2 regions of the Bacillus sp. WC2507 genome follow, and region 1 is predicted to be linked to the other one. Evidence: a T-box and tRNA genes for the amino acid it is inferred to sense, from the RefSeq annotation. Region 1 holds a T-box; the other holds one or more tRNA genes.
The links. A T-box is a leader RNA that pairs with one kind of tRNA and senses whether it is charged. The one in region 1 lies ahead of pheS (phenylalanine--tRNA ligase subunit alpha), so its partner is inferred to be a tRNA-Phe.

Region 1 (8,085 bases):
ACTTACGTAACTCCGCACCGAATTTCTCTTCTACCGTTGTTAACACACGGTTATGTGCTTCTGTTACTTCTTCGTCTGTTAACGTACGTTCTGCATCGAAGTAGGTCATAGAGAATGCAAGTGATTTCTTGCCTTCTTCCATTTTTTCACCTTCGTATAAGTCGAATAGCGTTACGTCTTTCAGAAGTTCTCCGCCAGTTTCAGCAATAACTTGCTTCATTTCACCAGCTTTTGTTTCTTTCGTTACGACAACAGCCATATCACGTGTCATAGATGGGAAACGTGGAATTGCTGAGTAATAAGTTTCCTCTGCGTCTGCACCGAATACTTTTACAAGAGATAATTCGAATACGAATGTATTTTTCACATCTAATTGTTTTTCTGCTTCAGGATGCAATTGACCGATGAAACCAATTACTTCGCCATCTAATACGATGTCAGCTGTACGACCTGGGTGCATACCTTCACGTTTTGCTGGTGCATATGTGATTTGGTTTGAAACGCCAAGTACGTCGAATAGTCCTTCTAGTACACCTTTCATAACGAAGAAGTCTACTACTTTCTTCTCACCTTGCCATGCATGGTGAAGAGCAAGACCTGTCATTACACCTGCAAGATGTTGTTCTTCTTTCGGAAGTTCTCCTGCTTCTGTTGGCAAGAAGATAGAACCTACTTCGTATAAAGCAACGCTATCGTTTTTACGTGCAACATTGTATGAAACTGCTTCTAACAACTGTGGCACTAAGCTTAGACGAAGTTGGCTACGCTCTTCACTCATTGGAAGTGCAAGGTTTACAGGAGCTTTTTCATTTGGCTCAACCATATATTGCTTCGCTTTATCAGCGCTTGTTAATGAATATGTGATCGCTTCATATAAACCAGCACCCTCTAGGAAGCGACGTACTTTACGACGTTTCGTTTGTGCTGCTGTTAATTTACCACGAGTCATCGTTCCAGAAGGTAATGTAACTGGAATGTGATCATAACCGTATAAGCGGCCCACTTCTTCTACTAAGTCTTCTGAAATTGTAATATCAGGACGACGTGCTGGTACATTCACATGGAATGTTCCTTCTACTTCTGTGAATGGGAATTTCAAGTTTGTGAACATTGTACCCATTTCACTTGCAGAAATATTTGTACCTAATACACGGTTTACTTTTTCAGCAGTAACAGATACTGTACGCTCTTGTACTTGTAAGTTGTCAGCTTCTACTACACCTTCAAGTGCTTCTCCTCCAGCGTATTTCGCCATTAAAGCAGCTGCGTGTTGAATTGCTTCAAATGTACGTGTCGGGTCGATTCCTTTTTCGAAACGTGCACTTGATTCACTGCGAAGACCTAAGTCTTTTGATGTACGGCGCACTGTTTGACCTGCGAAGTATGCAGATTCAATTAAAACGTTTACTGTCTCATTTGTAACTTCAGAATCCGCTCCGCCCATTACACCAGCAACAGCTAAAGCTTTTGTGCCGTTTGTAATTACAAGGTGGTGGCTTTGTAATGTACGCTCTTGATCATCTAACGTTTCAATTTTTTCGCCTTCTTTTGCAAGACGAACAACGATTTCTTTTGAACCTAATTTATCGTAATCGAATGCATGTAACGGTTGACCGTATTCCATTAAAATGTAGTTTGTAATATCAACTACGTTGCTAATTGGACGAATGCCAGCTGCCATAAGGCGAGTTTGCATCCACATTGGTGATGGACCAATTTTTACGTTTTTAACCATTTTTGCAATATATAATGGGTTTTCTTCTTTCGCTTCTACACTTACTGAAATGTAATCAGAAGTTTTTTCTGCAGTTTCTTGTAAGTCGATAGCTGGAAGTTTTACTTCACGGCCATAAATAGCAGCTACTTCATATGCAACACCTAACATATTTAAGCAATCAGCACGGTTTGGTGTTAAACCAAGCTCAAGTACTTCATCATGTAAGTTTAAAATTTCAAGTGCATCTGCACCAACTTCAGCGTCACTTGGGAAGATGAAGATACCATCTGCATATTCTTTTGAAACTAATTTCCCATCAATGCCAAGCTCTTGAAGAGCACAAACCATACCGTGAGAAGCTTCACCACGTAGTTTTGCTTTTTTAATTTTGAAGTTACCAGGAAGTACAGCGCCAACTTTTGCAACTGGTACTTTTAAACCTTTTGCAATATTCGTAGCTCCACAAATAATTTGAACTGGCTCTTCTTCACCGATATCGATTAAGCATTTGCTTAATTTATCAGCTTGTGGGTGTTTTTCACACTCTAATACGTGACCAACTACAACACCTTTTACACCTTTATTTAATACTTCAACACCTTCTACTTCAATACCACTTTTCGTGATTTTGTCTGCTAGTTCTTGTGCTGTTACATCTTTAATATCTACATACTCTTGTAACCAACGATATGATACGAACATACTTATCCTCTCCTTCCCTTACGCTCGTTTGAATTGTTGTAAGAAACGTACATCATTTGTATAGAAATGACGAATGTCATCTACGCCGTATTTCAACATTGCGATACGCTCTGCGCCCATACCGAATGCGAAACCTTGATATTCTTTTGAATCATAACCAGCCATTTCAAGTACGTTCGGGTGAACCATACCTGCGCCTAAAATTTCAATCCAGCCAGTTCCTTTACAAGTGCCGCAACCTTTGCCGTGACACATCATACAAGAAATATCCATCTCTACAGATGGCTCTGTGAATGGGAAGAAACTTGGACGAAGACGGATTTCACGATCTTCACCGAACATCTTTTTCACGAATACTTGTAGTGTACCTTTTAAGTCACTCATGCGAATGTTTTTATCAATTACAAGACCTTCAATTTGCATGAACTGATGTGAATGTGTCGCATCATCGTCATCGCGGCGATACACTTTACCAGGACAAATAATTTTAATTGGGCCTTTTTCTTTATTGTTTTCCATCGTACGTGCTTGCACAGAAGATGTATGTGTACGTAATAACGTTTCTTCTGTAATGTAGAATGTATCTTGCATATCACGCGCTGGATGATCTTTCGGTAAGTTTAATGCTTCGAAGTTGTAGTAGTCTTTTTCTACTTCTGTTCCTTCAGCTACTTCATAACCCATACCGATGAATACATCTTCAATTTGCTCAACAACAGCTGTTAACGGATGGTGACAACCTGTTTCAACAGGGCGACCTGGTAGTGTAACATCAATTGTTTCAGTAGCTAATTTCGCTTCAATTACTGCTTTTTCTAAGTTACCAATTTTGTCGTCTAGACGCGTTTGAATCGCTTCACGTACTTCATTTACTAGTGCTCCCATACGTGGACGCTCTTCTGCTGATAATTTTCCCATGCCGCGTAATACTTCTGTAATTGGGCCTTTTTTCCCTAAATACGCTACGCGTACGTCATTTAAGCCCTTTAGCTCTTTCGCTTCTTCAATAAGCTCTAACGCTTTTTGCTTTAGCTCTTTTAAACGTGCTTCCATTTGGAACCCTCCTAATTTTAAAAATAAAAAAACCCCGCTCCCAAAAAGGGACGAGGTAAATTCGCGGTACCACCCTAAATTGACAGAACATGTCTGCCCACTCATTAGTTATAACGATCAATTCTGACCGGAACGCCTTTACATATACATGGTCCTGGCGCCAACTCCAGAGGTGAATTCACTTCCGTCTACCATAAGAATGCTTTCAGTCTAAGGCATTCTCTCCCTATATGGCGATTTTGTAAGTTACTCTTCTCTATCAACGTTTTTCGTTATTTAACTTTTAATATAATATACTTCAACTTATTATAAGAAGTTTTTTATTTGTTCGCAACTGGGCTTTGTAAATAATACGTTAAAATCCCTGCTGCAACTGCAACATTTAATGATTCTGCCCCGCCGTAAATCGGAATATACAAGTTTTGATCCGTTTTCGCAAGAATTTCTTGGCTTACGCCGCTTCCTTCATTTCCTACAATTAATGCAAAACTACCGACCGGTGTTACTTCACCATACGGAACTCCATTTTCAAGAGCTGTTCCATATACAGGAACGTGTTGTTCTTTTAGCTTGTCTACCCATTCTTCTAAGTTACCTTTTACAACTGGTAAATGAAAAATAGAACCTTGTGTAGAGCGAAGCACTTTACTATTATATGCATCAACGCACCCTTCTCCAAGCACAACGGCATGAATACCAGCTGCATCAGCTGTACGAATAATTGTCCCTAAGTTGCCTGGGTCTTGAAGGCCATCTAATAAAAGAAACTTCCCATCTGCAAGAGCTACTTCACTCTCGTGTTTCTCACAAACAGCAAATACACCTTGCGTCGTTTCTGTTTCACGAAGTACTTTTACGATTGCTTCAGGCACGATATACATTTCCACATCATTAACTGTCCAATCTTTCGGAAGATCTGTCTGATCAGAAACGATAAGTTCTGTTACAACTCCTGCTTTTAAAGCTTCCTCCACTAAGTGGAATCCTTCTACAAAAAATAAACCTTTTTTATCGCGCTCTTTTTTCGTCTGCAGCTTTTTCCACTGCTTCACGCGCGGATTTTGTACTGAATCAATGTTTTTCATAATATGTATTTCCCTCTTTTCTTGTCCTATCATTATAGCCTATTTTTCATACATATTTACATAAAAAAGAACAAAAACTAACGTCAGTTTCAATTCTGAAGAAGAGGTGAGAGCTATGAGTTTTAATTTACGTGGTGCTGTATTAGCGAATGTATCCGGAAATTCACAAGACCAATTACAAGAAACGATTGTCGATGCAATTCAAAGCGGTGAAGAAAAAATGCTGCCAGGTCTTGGTGTTTTATTCGAAGTCATTTGGAAAAACGCTGATGAAAATGAAAAGCACGAAATGTTAGAAACGCTAGAGCAAGGATTAAAAAAATAAGCAATTTGAAAATCACCTTCGCATAAGCCAAGGTGATTTTTTTACGAAAATTTTTTTCTTCTCCTAAACATTTCTACTTTACTAACGCTACCCCGATGGAGTACAATGTTCAAAATACATTTAAACCGATCGATTTTTCTTCATATACACCATTAGATTAAAGGAGTGAATGTTTTATGCACCGTATTACGCTTGAACAAATTTTCAAACACCATATTACACAAAAATACGTAAATCGTTCTGGGATGGTCCACGCGATTGCTGTCGCTTACCATGCGTTTCACTTAGCTAAAAAGCATCACGCCTCAGTCGATGCTGCGACAAAAGCCGGTTTCCTTCATGATATCGGACATCATACGTGGTACACAGGCGGCGAATGGGACTATGACTTATATAAAAAGAATGATATACACGCAATTAAAGGAGCAGAAAGAGCTCATAAATTGCTTATTAGATTAGGAGAACATCCGAAACTAGCAAAAGAAATTTCTATTGCAATTCTTCTTCATACAGATTCTTTCTTAATACAACAAGAAATTGAAAGAACATCTCTTCAAAACATTATTAAATGGGCAGACGAAGCAGATGAAGAACCGGGCGGAGCGCACCATTATAGAACAATTTCTTATGAAAAAGCACTAAAAGCGATTCAGCAGTTAGATCGATTGGTAGAGCGTGAATTGCAAATAGAGCAATCGAAATCGAACAATAAGGCAGAACATAGTTATCAATAAGAAAGAGGCATCACTATAGGGTGATACCTCTTTTATTATTTTATGGAAAATACACCTTTGTATGTAATATTTAAACATTACACCCGAAAACGAAATACTTTATAATTAAATATATAAATTTAAAGAGGTGATTCTACATATGCAACCCGCTACACAACTTTCTAATGAACAGAAATACTCTATGTCATGGGGACAATTTATTAGCTCCGTTTTATTCGCTTTTTTCGGAACCGGACTTATTACTGTGTTCCTCGCAATGCCCTTAACAATTTATACAGCAGGTCTTACAGATAAAAAACAAATTGCCCTGTATGAATCTATCGTAAATACCGCAAGTATCGTATTACAACTAGCCGTGTTGTTATTCTTCATTTTTAAATTCGAACCCGCAAAAAAATTACTACTAAAATCATTTAACTTTAAAGCACTGAAAGAATGGCGTACATACGTATACTTACTTCTTTTCTTCGCTATAAACATTTTACTCAATTACATCTTATTAAATTATATGTTCCAAGACGCAACAAAGCAGCAATCTTCCGCACTAAACTTAGACGTTTTTAAGCAGTATCAAATATTATTACTTCTCGGTTTCGCTATACTTACACCAATTTTTGAAGAACTTATTTTCCGTGGCTTTATACTTCGCTTCTTCTCAGAGCGCTTTCCATTTTGGATTGCAGCGATCTTAACAAGCTTCTTCTTCGGTATCGCTCATACATACTCACTTGGAGTAATGGTCATTACTTTCTTCATGGGATTATTAATGGCCATTTTATGTAAAAAAACAAAATCCATTATTCCAGCTATGTTATTTCATATTATGAATAATATGTTGGCATTCTTGAGTTAGAAAGAGGTATCATCGCGATACCTCTTTTTATTCTTTTATCACAACCTCAAACTCTTCCGTTTGCACAGAACATCAATGTAAAATTATTAAGGTCTGTAAATATTAGCTTCAAAATATCATTTTTACTACAATGATGACTTTTTTGTATAAATATTCTATAATCTTTATATATAACTATTAAATCAACAAGGATAGGTGATTCACTATTATACAAGCCACGCAACTAACTTACCCACAAAAGCACTCTATGTCACTCTCACAATTTCTATTTTCGCTTGTTTTCGCGATTTGGGGAACAGGATTTCTAGCCAATCTCTTTATAGGCCTTCCTACCGTTATTTATACAGAAGGTCTAACTGATCCAAAACAAATTACTTTAGCAAAATCACTTACTACTTTTGGAAGGCATTTATTTGTATTGTGCATTTTATTAATTTTAATTTATGCATATAAACCGTTAAGAAATTTAATTGTCCCAACACTAAACTTTACAGCATTAAAAAAAGTAAGCACATACATCTATATCATCCTTTTTTACGGACTACATATCGTTAATGATACATTTATAATTAATAATATTTTTCCTGATGCGGTAAAAGAACAGTCATCCGCTTTAGACCTAGAAATGTTAAAACAATACAAACTGTTATTGCTAATAGGTGGCGCTATACTTGTACCTATTTTTGAAGAACTTATAGTCCGCGGTATTATTCTTCACTTCCTACAACAGCGCTTCCCCTTTTGGATTGCAGCACTTGGATCTAGCTTCCTCTTCGGAATAGGTCATATATACTCAACTGGTGTGATGTTTAGTATGTTCATCATGGGTCTATTTATGGCCATTTTATGTAAAAAAACAAAATCCATTATTCCAGCTATATTACTTCATATTATGAATAATATGTTAGCCTTTTTAGGATAAAAAGAGGTATCATCGCGATACCTCTTTTCACTCTTTTATCACAACTTCAAACTCTTCTTCCGTTAACACTTTTCGATAATTCGTTTTCTTTTCTCCCTCTTCACCAGAAGTTAGAACAGGCGTCAGAACAATTTTCTTTACACTATCTTCTAGTTTTTCAAATCGCCAATAACTATTTTTCGATAGTGTAAGGCCTGAATGTGGTATTAACTCTTTTCCATCTTGATCTTTCGCGATAAATTTCACCTCTAATTTTGTTCCATTCAACATCTTATAGTTCAACTTCGCAGATATAGGAGAAACTTTTAAATCTTCCACTTCTATTTTTTGACCATTTTCTAATTTAAAATGCTTATGGATTGGGATTGTTTTCGTTTCAGCTTTTATTTTGTCTCCAGACGCTTTGAAGGAAAAGCCCCATTCTCCTTTCCATGTCGAATTGCCTTCTTTTAAAGAAATATCCCTATATACAACTTGTACATCACATTCTCCACGAATTTCTAGAGGATTCATTTCATCATCTTTTAAATCTATATTTGAGAAAAATGTATACGTGTACTCATTTATTTTCTTGTCTCCACCACTACCACTGCCATTTAACTGTTTTCCATTTATATAAATATCAGGACTAGGATAAGAACCCTCTAAATTGATTCGACTAGACTTAAACGTACTATTAACAATAATCTGCCCT
Region 2 (8,085 bases), 3.9 Mb from region 1:
CGGATTACCGAATTCAGTCAAACTCCGAATGCCAATGACTTATCCTTAGGAGTCAGACTGCGAGTGATAAGATCCGTAGTCAAGAGGGAAACAGCCCAGATCGCCAGCTAAGGTCCCAAAGTGTGTATTAAGTGGAAAAGGATGTGGAGTTGCTTAGACAACTAGGATGTTGGCTTAGAAGCAGCCACCATTTAAAGAGTGCGTAATAGCTCACTAGTCGAGTGACTCTGCGCCGAAAATGTACCGGGGCTAAATACACCACCGAAGCTGCGAATTGATACCAATGGTATCAGTGGTAGGGGAGCGTTCTAAGTGCAGTGAAGTCAGACCGGAAGGACTGGTGGAGCGCTTAGAAGTGAGAATGCCGGTATGAGTAGCGAAAGACGGGTGAGAATCCCGTCCACCGAATGCCTAAGGTTTCCTGAGGAAGGCTCGTCCGCTCAGGGTTAGTCAGGACCTAAGCCGAGGCCGACAGGCGTAGGCGATGGACAACAGGTTGATATTCCTGTACCACCTCTTTATCGTTTGAGCAATGGAGGGACGCAGAAGGATAGAAGAAGCGTGCGATTGGTTGTGCACGTCCAAGCAGTTAGGCTGATAAGTAGGCAAATCCGCTTATCGTGAAGGCTGAGCTGTGATGGGGAAGCTCCTTATGGAGCGAAGTCTTTGATTCCCCGCTGCCAAGAAAAGCTTCTAGCGAGATAAAAGGTGCCTGTACCGCAAACCGACACAGGTAGGCGAGGAGAGAATCCTAAGGTGTGCGAGAGAACTCTGGTTAAGGAACTCGGCAAAATGACCCCGTAACTTCGGGAGAAGGGGTGCTTTCTTAACGGAAAGCCGCAGTGAATAGGCCCAAGCGACTGTTTAGCAAAAACACAGGTCTCTGCGAAGCCGTAAGGCGAAGTATAGGGGCTGACACCTGCCCGGTGCTGGAAGGTTAAGGAGAGGGGTTAGCGTAAGCGAAGCTCTGAACTGAAGCCCCAGTAAACGGCGGCCGTAACTATAACGGTCCTAAGGTAGCGAAATTCCTTGTCGGGTAAGTTCCGACCCGCACGAAAGGTGTAACGATTTGGGCACTGTCTCAACCAGAGACTCGGTGAAATTATAGTACCTGTGAAGATGCAGGTTACCCGCGACAGGACGGAAAGACCCCGTGGAGCTTTACTGTAGCCTGATATTGAATTTTGGTACAGTTTGTACAGGATAGGCGGGAGCCATTGAAACCGGAGCGCTAGCTTCGGTGGAGGCGCTGGTGGGATACCGCCCTGACTGTATTGAAATTCTAACCTACGGGTCTTATCGACCCGGGAGACAGTGTCAGGTGGGCAGTTTGACTGGGGCGGTCGCCTCCTAAAGTGTAACGGAGGCGCCCAAAGGTTCCCTCAGAATGGTTGGAAATCATTCGTAGAGTGCAAAGGCATAAGGGAGCTTGACTGCGAGACCTACAAGTCGAGCAGGGACGAAAGTCGGGCTTAGTGATCCGGTGGTTCCGCATGGAAGGGCCATCGCTCAACGGATAAAAGCTACCCCGGGGATAACAGGCTTATCTCCCCCAAGAGTCCACATCGACGGGGAGGTTTGGCACCTCGATGTCGGCTCATCGCATCCTGGGGCTGTAGTCGGTCCCAAGGGTTGGGCTGTTCGCCCATTAAAGCGGTACGCGAGCTGGGTTCAGAACGTCGTGAGACAGTTCGGTCCCTATCCGTCGTGGGCGTAGGAAATTTGAGAGGAGCTGTCCTTAGTACGAGAGGACCGGGATGGACGCACCGCTGGTGTACCAGTTGTTCTGCCAAGGGCATAGCTGGGTAGCTATGTGCGGAAGGGATAAGTGCTGAAAGCATCTAAGCATGAAGCCCCCCTCAAGATGAGATTTCCCATAGCGTAAGCTAGTAAGATCCCTGAAAGATGATCAGGTTGATAGGTTCGAGGTGGAAGCATGGTGACATGTGGAGCTGACGAATACTAATAGATCGAGGACTTAACCATATAATATGAAGCAAATGTTATCTAGTTTTGAGAGAACATAAAAAACTTATTGACTTTTAAAGTGAATAAGTTATAATAATGATTGTCTCAAAAGAATAATGTCTGGTAATGATGGCAGAGAGGTCACACCCGTTCCCATACCGAACACGGAAGTTAAGCTCTCTAGCGCCGATGGTAGTTGGGACCTTGTCCCTGTGAGAGTAGGACGTTGCCAGGCAATATTATTCCGCAGTAGCTCAGCGGTAGAGCTATCGGCTGTTAACCGATCGGTCGTAGGTTCGATTCCTACCTGCGGAGCCATTGGAGAGCTGTCCGAGTTGGCCGAAGGAGCACGATTGGAAATCGTGTATACGTCACAAGCGTATCAAGGGTTCGAATCCCTTGCTCTCCGCCATAGGATTTATAATATTTGGCCCGTTGGTCAAGTGGTTAAGACACCGCCCTTTCACGGCGGTAACACGGGTTCGAATCCCGTACGGGTCACCACTTTTGGAGGATTAGCTCAGCTGGGAGAGCACCTGCCTTACAAGCAGGGGGTCGGCGGTTCGATCCCGTCATCCTCCACCATATAAATTATATGAATAATATTGTCGCGGGGTGGAGCAGCACGGTAGCTCGTCGGGCTCATAACCCGAAGGTCGCAGGTTCAAATCCTGTCCCCGCAACCAAATGGTCCCGTGGTGTAGTGGTTAACATGCCTGCCTGTCACGCAGGAGATCGCCGGTTCGACCCCGGTCGGGACCGCCATTTTAATAAGGCTCGGTAGCTCAGTCGGTAGAGCAGAGGACTGAAAATCCTCGTGTCGGCGGTTCGATTCCGTCCCGAGCCACCATTTATTTTAATAAAATACGCCGGCTTAGCTCAATTGGTAGAGCAACTGACTTGTAATCAGTAGGTTGGGGGTTCAAGTCCTCTAGCCGGCACCATGTAAGTTTCGGAGGGGTAGCGAAGTGGCTAAACGCGGCGGACTGTAAATCCGCTCCTTCGGGTTCGGCAGTTCGAATCTGCCCCCCTCCACCATTTACATAGGGGCATAGTTTAAAGGTAGAACTGAGGTCTCCAAAACCTCCAGTGTGGGTTCGATTCCTACTGCCCCTGCCAAATATATTTACACAACATGGCGGTTGTGGCGAAGTGGTTAACGCACCGGATTGTGGCTCCGGCATTCGTGGGTTCGATTCCCATCAGTCGCCCCATTTTTATTTTTAAAATTACAAATAATCTAATGGATACTTACATATAATTAAGTAAGAAATCGATGGGCTATAGCCAAGCGGTAAGGCAACGGACTTTGACTCCGTCATGCGCTGGTTCGAATCCAGCTAGCCCAGCCATTTTTGCGGAAGTAGTTCAGTGGTAGAATACAACCTTGCCAAGGTTGGGGTCGCGGGTTCGAATCCCGTCTTCCGCTCCAATGAAATTTAATATGGCGGCATAGCCAAGTGGTAAGGCAGAGGTCTGCAAAACCTTTATCACCGGTTCAAATCCGGTTGCCGCCTTTTCTTTTGTGCCGATGTGGCGGAATTGGCAGACGCGCACGACTCAAAATCGTGTTCCTTCGGGAGTGTCGGTTCGACCCCGACCATCGGTATCGGTTAAAAGACGAGTGATCGTCTTTTTTTATTTGTTTTTATCTTCAATTAATCGTGAGTATACAGTAATATCAAGCGTTCCTACTTTGTGGGGACGCTTTTTTTATGTGTTCAAATTAATGTTAATGTATCGCCTATTACGTTAATTCTTATAGGTTAACGTAATGCTGATGAACGTTATAATGGTAATTTAGTTGATGGAAATTTATCAGATGATAATATCGAAAAAGGTGCGAATCTAACAAAATTATCAGAAGGTATCTCGTCCGTTTCAAATCAATTACCATTGAAAGAACGATTTGCATTTGCAGGTACTAGTGGCTTTGGTAACAATCATATAAAGGCTTTTGAAGCTTTACAAGAAGCTCGTGATACATTTATGTTTTCCGAAACTGGTGGAAGAAGTAGAATTAAGGGTGTACAAGAAGTAATAAAAGATTATGTGGATAAAGTTCTTGATAGAGTAAATGTAAAAAAATGAGTATCCCGATTCGTATATAGCATCTAAAGTATTACGTGAAGAACTTAAGGCTGCAGGAATTGAAGCAATCCCATATTCTAATGCAGCACATCACATTGTAGCTTGAAATGATAGCAGGACAGTGGAAGTACAGGAATTATTAAAAGAGATTGAGATACATCATGCTTCTGCTGCTAATGGGGTATTTTTACCGTATAAAGTGAATGAATATGTGACTACTGAAGCATTACATATAGGTGATCATGGTCCAGAGTATATAAGAGAAGTATACAGAGTATTAGGCGAAGTTAAACGCTTTGGGGGTAATCGAGCAGTTGCAGCTTTGCAGAATATAAGAGAAAGATTATTGGACGGTAGTTAAAAATTAAATCAACCTGAATAATCTTAATTGTTTTACTAATTAAATTATAAAGGAGTAAAAGGTATGAAAATTTGGCAATTAAAAAGCTTATTTGATAACTATAAATCTTTTCAACTATTAAATTTGAAAGAAGACCGTAAAAAATATTTTGATGAAAAAATTGATTTGGCAATAAAGTTATCTGATTCATGGGGAGAAATTCTTGTTGAATGTGTAGAAGGAGATAACCATAGTGATTGTCCTATGTTCTGGGGGGAACTTGGCACGCCAATGGTTAGTAGAAAAGCAAAAGAGGTATTAGAGCCTTTAATTTGCAATAATGTTGAGTTTCTTCCGCTAACTCATAATGTTACAGGTGAATTTTATTACCTAATAAACGTTTTAAATACAATTGATGCAATTGACTACAATAAAGCAGTTTTTGAAAAACTAAGTACAAGATTAATAATAGGTTTCGAAAAATACGCATTTTTGCCTAATATAGTTGAAGGGCAGATAATATTTAAAACCTATTTAAATCAAAGATTACACTTCTCTACTGTTTTAGTGTCTGACGAATTAAGAAATGCAATTTTAGAAAGTGATTTAAAAGGTTTTGAATTTATAGAGATATGGGATTCAGAAGCAAACATGTAAAAGAAAGTCCTAAAATAACTGATAGAAGTTCAAACAATGGTTTACATTAACTAGACACTTACAAGATGGAGATAGTGCAGATATAACTTGATCTATACCCAAATATAATAGTTATCCTAAAGGAGAATAAATACTCTTAGAAAGAAGTTTTTTATATGTGGAAAAATCTGATTTTAGAAATTGGAGATATACTGAAAAGTGTTAACTTTAATTTGAACACACCAGCAACAGATACTGAAGTTCATAGATTAAGAAAACACGTAAAAGAGAAATTTAATGTTGACTTACCGAGTGAATACGAAGAGTTTCTTAAAACTGTAAATGGTTTAGACTTTGATGGATTGGTCCTTTACGGAGTCGATTCTCCTTTACTAGAAACAGAAAAAGATGAACATATTTGCGGCTTTATAGATACGAATGAGATTTGGTATGAAAATGAATTTCAAAAAGAGTATCTTTTCTTTGGGGATTCAAATATTGCGTGGTTTTGCAAAAACTTATCAGACGGTACTTATCTAGAACTTGATAAACCATCTGGCACAGTGATGAAAATATATAATGATTTCGATACAATGCTTGAGGAAGCGTTAAAAATAACCCTTCTGTAATAGGGGGATTAAGAAGAACAAAAAATCCATTTGAAAGAACAGTTTATTTATCTAATACGACTAAAGATCGAAGAGTATTTCTTTTTAACGAGTAAAACTTTGGAAGAAGAAACAGCTCTGTTATATAAACAACAATTAAAAGCTATTAAGGAATTAGAGCAAACTGCGAAACAATAAAGGGATAAAAACGAACATTCATTTTTATCCCTTTATATAATTCCATTACTATATAAAATGTCAGTAGATTCTTGTATATACAAGAATCGTTTCCAGCACTCTAGAGAGAATCTCCCCATCCTGGTGACATGAAGTTAAATCCGACACCACCAGTAGATATTAGCACATGATCAGCTGTTAATTTCGTAATTTCTAAAAACTTCTTTTCAAATTCTTCTCTGTTGTACTTGTACATAGTTGAGTGGCACGATCACATTTGCGTTGAAGTACTCAACCAGTCCCCTAATTCCTTTAATTCAGGAAACGACTCAAATTGAATTGGTTCATCTAATTTCATGAATCTCACTTGATAGATAGTTGGGTTTAGTTTTTCTCCTATCCCTTTAAGACCATATGCTTTTTTCTCATTTGAATGTGTCATAATAACTCTCCCCCATCCTTCTTTTAAATTTTTAGATTTCAAAAAATTTCCTATTTTAATTATATAGCGATAGAAAGTAATTAGGGGAATGTTGTGGTAATTTTTTACTTTTCCTTATTGTTTAGCGAGAGATAATAAAATAAATCATCACAGTAATAAATGAAATAGGATAAACTTAATTAAGGGAGAAAAATGAAAGTAAAAGGTGTCAGTTATTTTATTGTGATTCCATTTTGGCTCCGTCCCATTTTAATTTATCATGTTGAAAGAAGCTCAAAATTTTTGAAATGCTTTAAAATAAAGGATTTTAAGGGTAACACTCTATATAAATGTCACCTAAAAGACTCAAAATCGTGTTCCTTCGGGAGTGTCAGTATCGGTATCGGCGATGTAAAAAGACTCTAACAGAAATGTTAGAGTCTCTTTTGTTAAATTATGTTATGTAATTCTAAAATTCGTGATAAATGTAGGAATTCATGTATAATATAACTTGTCGAAAGAACAAAATGATAGTAATTTATATTATGTCTGTAATATGAATCAAAAATGAACTTTTTATATTTCTTTTAAAAATGTGTTGAATACACATTATATTTCATATTAATATTTTTATGTAGATTTAAAACGGGAAAGAGAGTGGAAAGTATGGGTCGTAAATGGAATAATATTAAAGATAAAAAAGCATCAAAAGATGCAAATACAAGCCGTATATACGCGAAATTTGGACGTGAAATTTATGTGGCAGCAAAACAAGGCGAGCCAGATCCAGAATCAAACCAGGCGTTAAGAGTCGTATTAGAGCGTGCGAAAACATATAATGTACCAAGAACAATTATTGATCGTGCAGTGGAAAAAGCAAAAGGCGGTTCAGAGGAAAATTATGATGAGCTTCGTTATGAAGGATTTGGGCCAAATGGAGCTATGGTTATTGTAGATACACTTACAAATAACGTAAACCGTACTGCAGCAGATGTACGAGCTGCATTTAGCAAAAACAGTGGTAACATGGGTGTAAACGGCTCTGTAGCTTACATGTTTGATGCGACAGCTGTTATCGGCCTTGAAGGGAAAACATCAGATGAAGTACTTGAAATTTTAATGGAAGCAGATGTAGATGCACGTGACATTCTAGAAGAAGAAGATGCTGTTATCGTATATGCTGAACCAGATCAATTCCATTCAGTACAATCTGCACTTAAAGATGCGGGTGTTGAAGAATTTACAGTTGCTGAATTAACAATGCTTGCACAAAGTGATGTAACACTTCCTGAAGATGCTCAAGTACAATTTGAGAAAATGGTTGATGCATTAGAAGATTTAGAAGATGTGCAACAAGTTTACCACAACGTAGACTTAGGAGAATAATATGATAGAAGCCCCTGTTCGTTTATCGAATAGGGGCTTTTTTATAAAGGTAATTAAGGTGCTGAATTAGTAAAGGTATTTTGTTGTAGACAGGGAATATGCTTATAGGGATATATGAAACATTCATTACTGCTAGGAGGCGTAATATGGAACATAAAACACCAAAGCATATCGTTGCTGTAGCAGGTTATTTAACAAATGAAAAAGACGAAGTGTTATTAGCTAAAGTACATTGGCGATCGGATACGTGGGAGTTTCCAGGAGGACAGGTAGAAGAAGGAGAAGCGCTGGATCAAGCTGTTTGTAGGGAAATAAAAGAGGAAACAGGATTAACGGTGAAGCCTATCGGTATTACAGGAGTTTATTATAATGCTTCCATGCACATTCTAGCTGTTGTTTTTAAAGTGGCATACGTGAGCGGTGAAATACAAATTCAGCCTGAAGAAATACAAGAGGCT

Region 2: it has a tRNA-Phe gene. The T-box ahead of pheS (phenylalanine--tRNA ligase subunit alpha) is inferred to sense a tRNA for this amino acid. The anticodon was not compared.

The regions. Positions count from the first base shown of each region.
Region 1 covers NZ_JBQXPN010000001.1:1,161,902-1,169,986, reverse strand. Annotated here, with positions in the region: gene pheT (phenylalanine--tRNA ligase subunit beta) at 1-2,419, opposite strand, end outside; gene pheS (phenylalanine--tRNA ligase subunit alpha) at 2,438-3,472, opposite strand; T-box leader at 3,516-3,744, opposite strand; gene ACUN28_RS06290 (TrmH family RNA methyltransferase) at 3,793-4,590, opposite strand; gene sspI (small acid-soluble spore protein SspI) at 4,673-4,882, shown strand; gene ACUN28_RS06280 (HD domain-containing protein) at 5,059-5,616, shown strand; gene ACUN28_RS06275 (CPBP family intramembrane glutamic endopeptidase) at 5,756-6,469, shown strand; gene ACUN28_RS06270 (CPBP family intramembrane glutamic endopeptidase) at 6,717-7,391, shown strand; gene ACUN28_RS06265 (DUF4179 domain-containing protein) at 7,419-8,085, opposite strand, start outside.
Region 2 covers NZ_JBQXPN010000001.1:5,094,070-5,102,154, reverse strand. Annotated here, with positions in the region: rRNA gene ACUN28_RS26855 (23S ribosomal RNA) at 1-1,986, shown strand, start outside; rRNA gene rrf (5S ribosomal RNA) at 2,088-2,203, shown strand; tRNA gene ACUN28_RS26845 (tRNA-Asn) at 2,212-2,286, shown strand; tRNA gene ACUN28_RS26840 (tRNA-Ser) at 2,289-2,380, shown strand; tRNA gene ACUN28_RS26835 (tRNA-Glu) at 2,398-2,472, shown strand; tRNA gene ACUN28_RS26830 (tRNA-Val) at 2,478-2,553, shown strand; tRNA gene ACUN28_RS26825 (tRNA-Met) at 2,578-2,654, shown strand; tRNA gene ACUN28_RS26820 (tRNA-Asp) at 2,658-2,733, shown strand; tRNA gene ACUN28_RS26815 (tRNA-Phe) at 2,743-2,818, shown strand; tRNA gene ACUN28_RS26810 (tRNA-Thr) at 2,837-2,912, shown strand; tRNA gene ACUN28_RS26805 (tRNA-Tyr) at 2,923-3,006, shown strand; tRNA gene ACUN28_RS26800 (tRNA-Trp) at 3,014-3,087, shown strand; tRNA gene ACUN28_RS26795 (tRNA-His) at 3,107-3,182, shown strand; tRNA gene ACUN28_RS26790 (tRNA-Gln) at 3,246-3,320, shown strand; tRNA gene ACUN28_RS26785 (tRNA-Gly) at 3,326-3,400, shown strand; tRNA gene ACUN28_RS26780 (tRNA-Cys) at 3,415-3,485, shown strand; tRNA gene ACUN28_RS26775 (tRNA-Leu) at 3,496-3,577, shown strand; partial or broken gene ACUN28_RS26770 (AHH domain-containing protein) at 3,805-4,420, shown strand; gene ACUN28_RS26765 (imm11 family protein) at 4,484-5,056, shown strand; gene ACUN28_RS26760 (YrhA family protein) at 5,212-5,664, shown strand; partial or broken gene ACUN28_RS26755 (DUF3884 family protein) at 5,942-6,262, opposite strand; gene ACUN28_RS26750 (YebC/PmpR family DNA-binding transcriptional regulator) at 6,908-7,627, shown strand; gene ACUN28_RS26745 (NUDIX hydrolase) at 7,774-8,085, shown strand, end outside.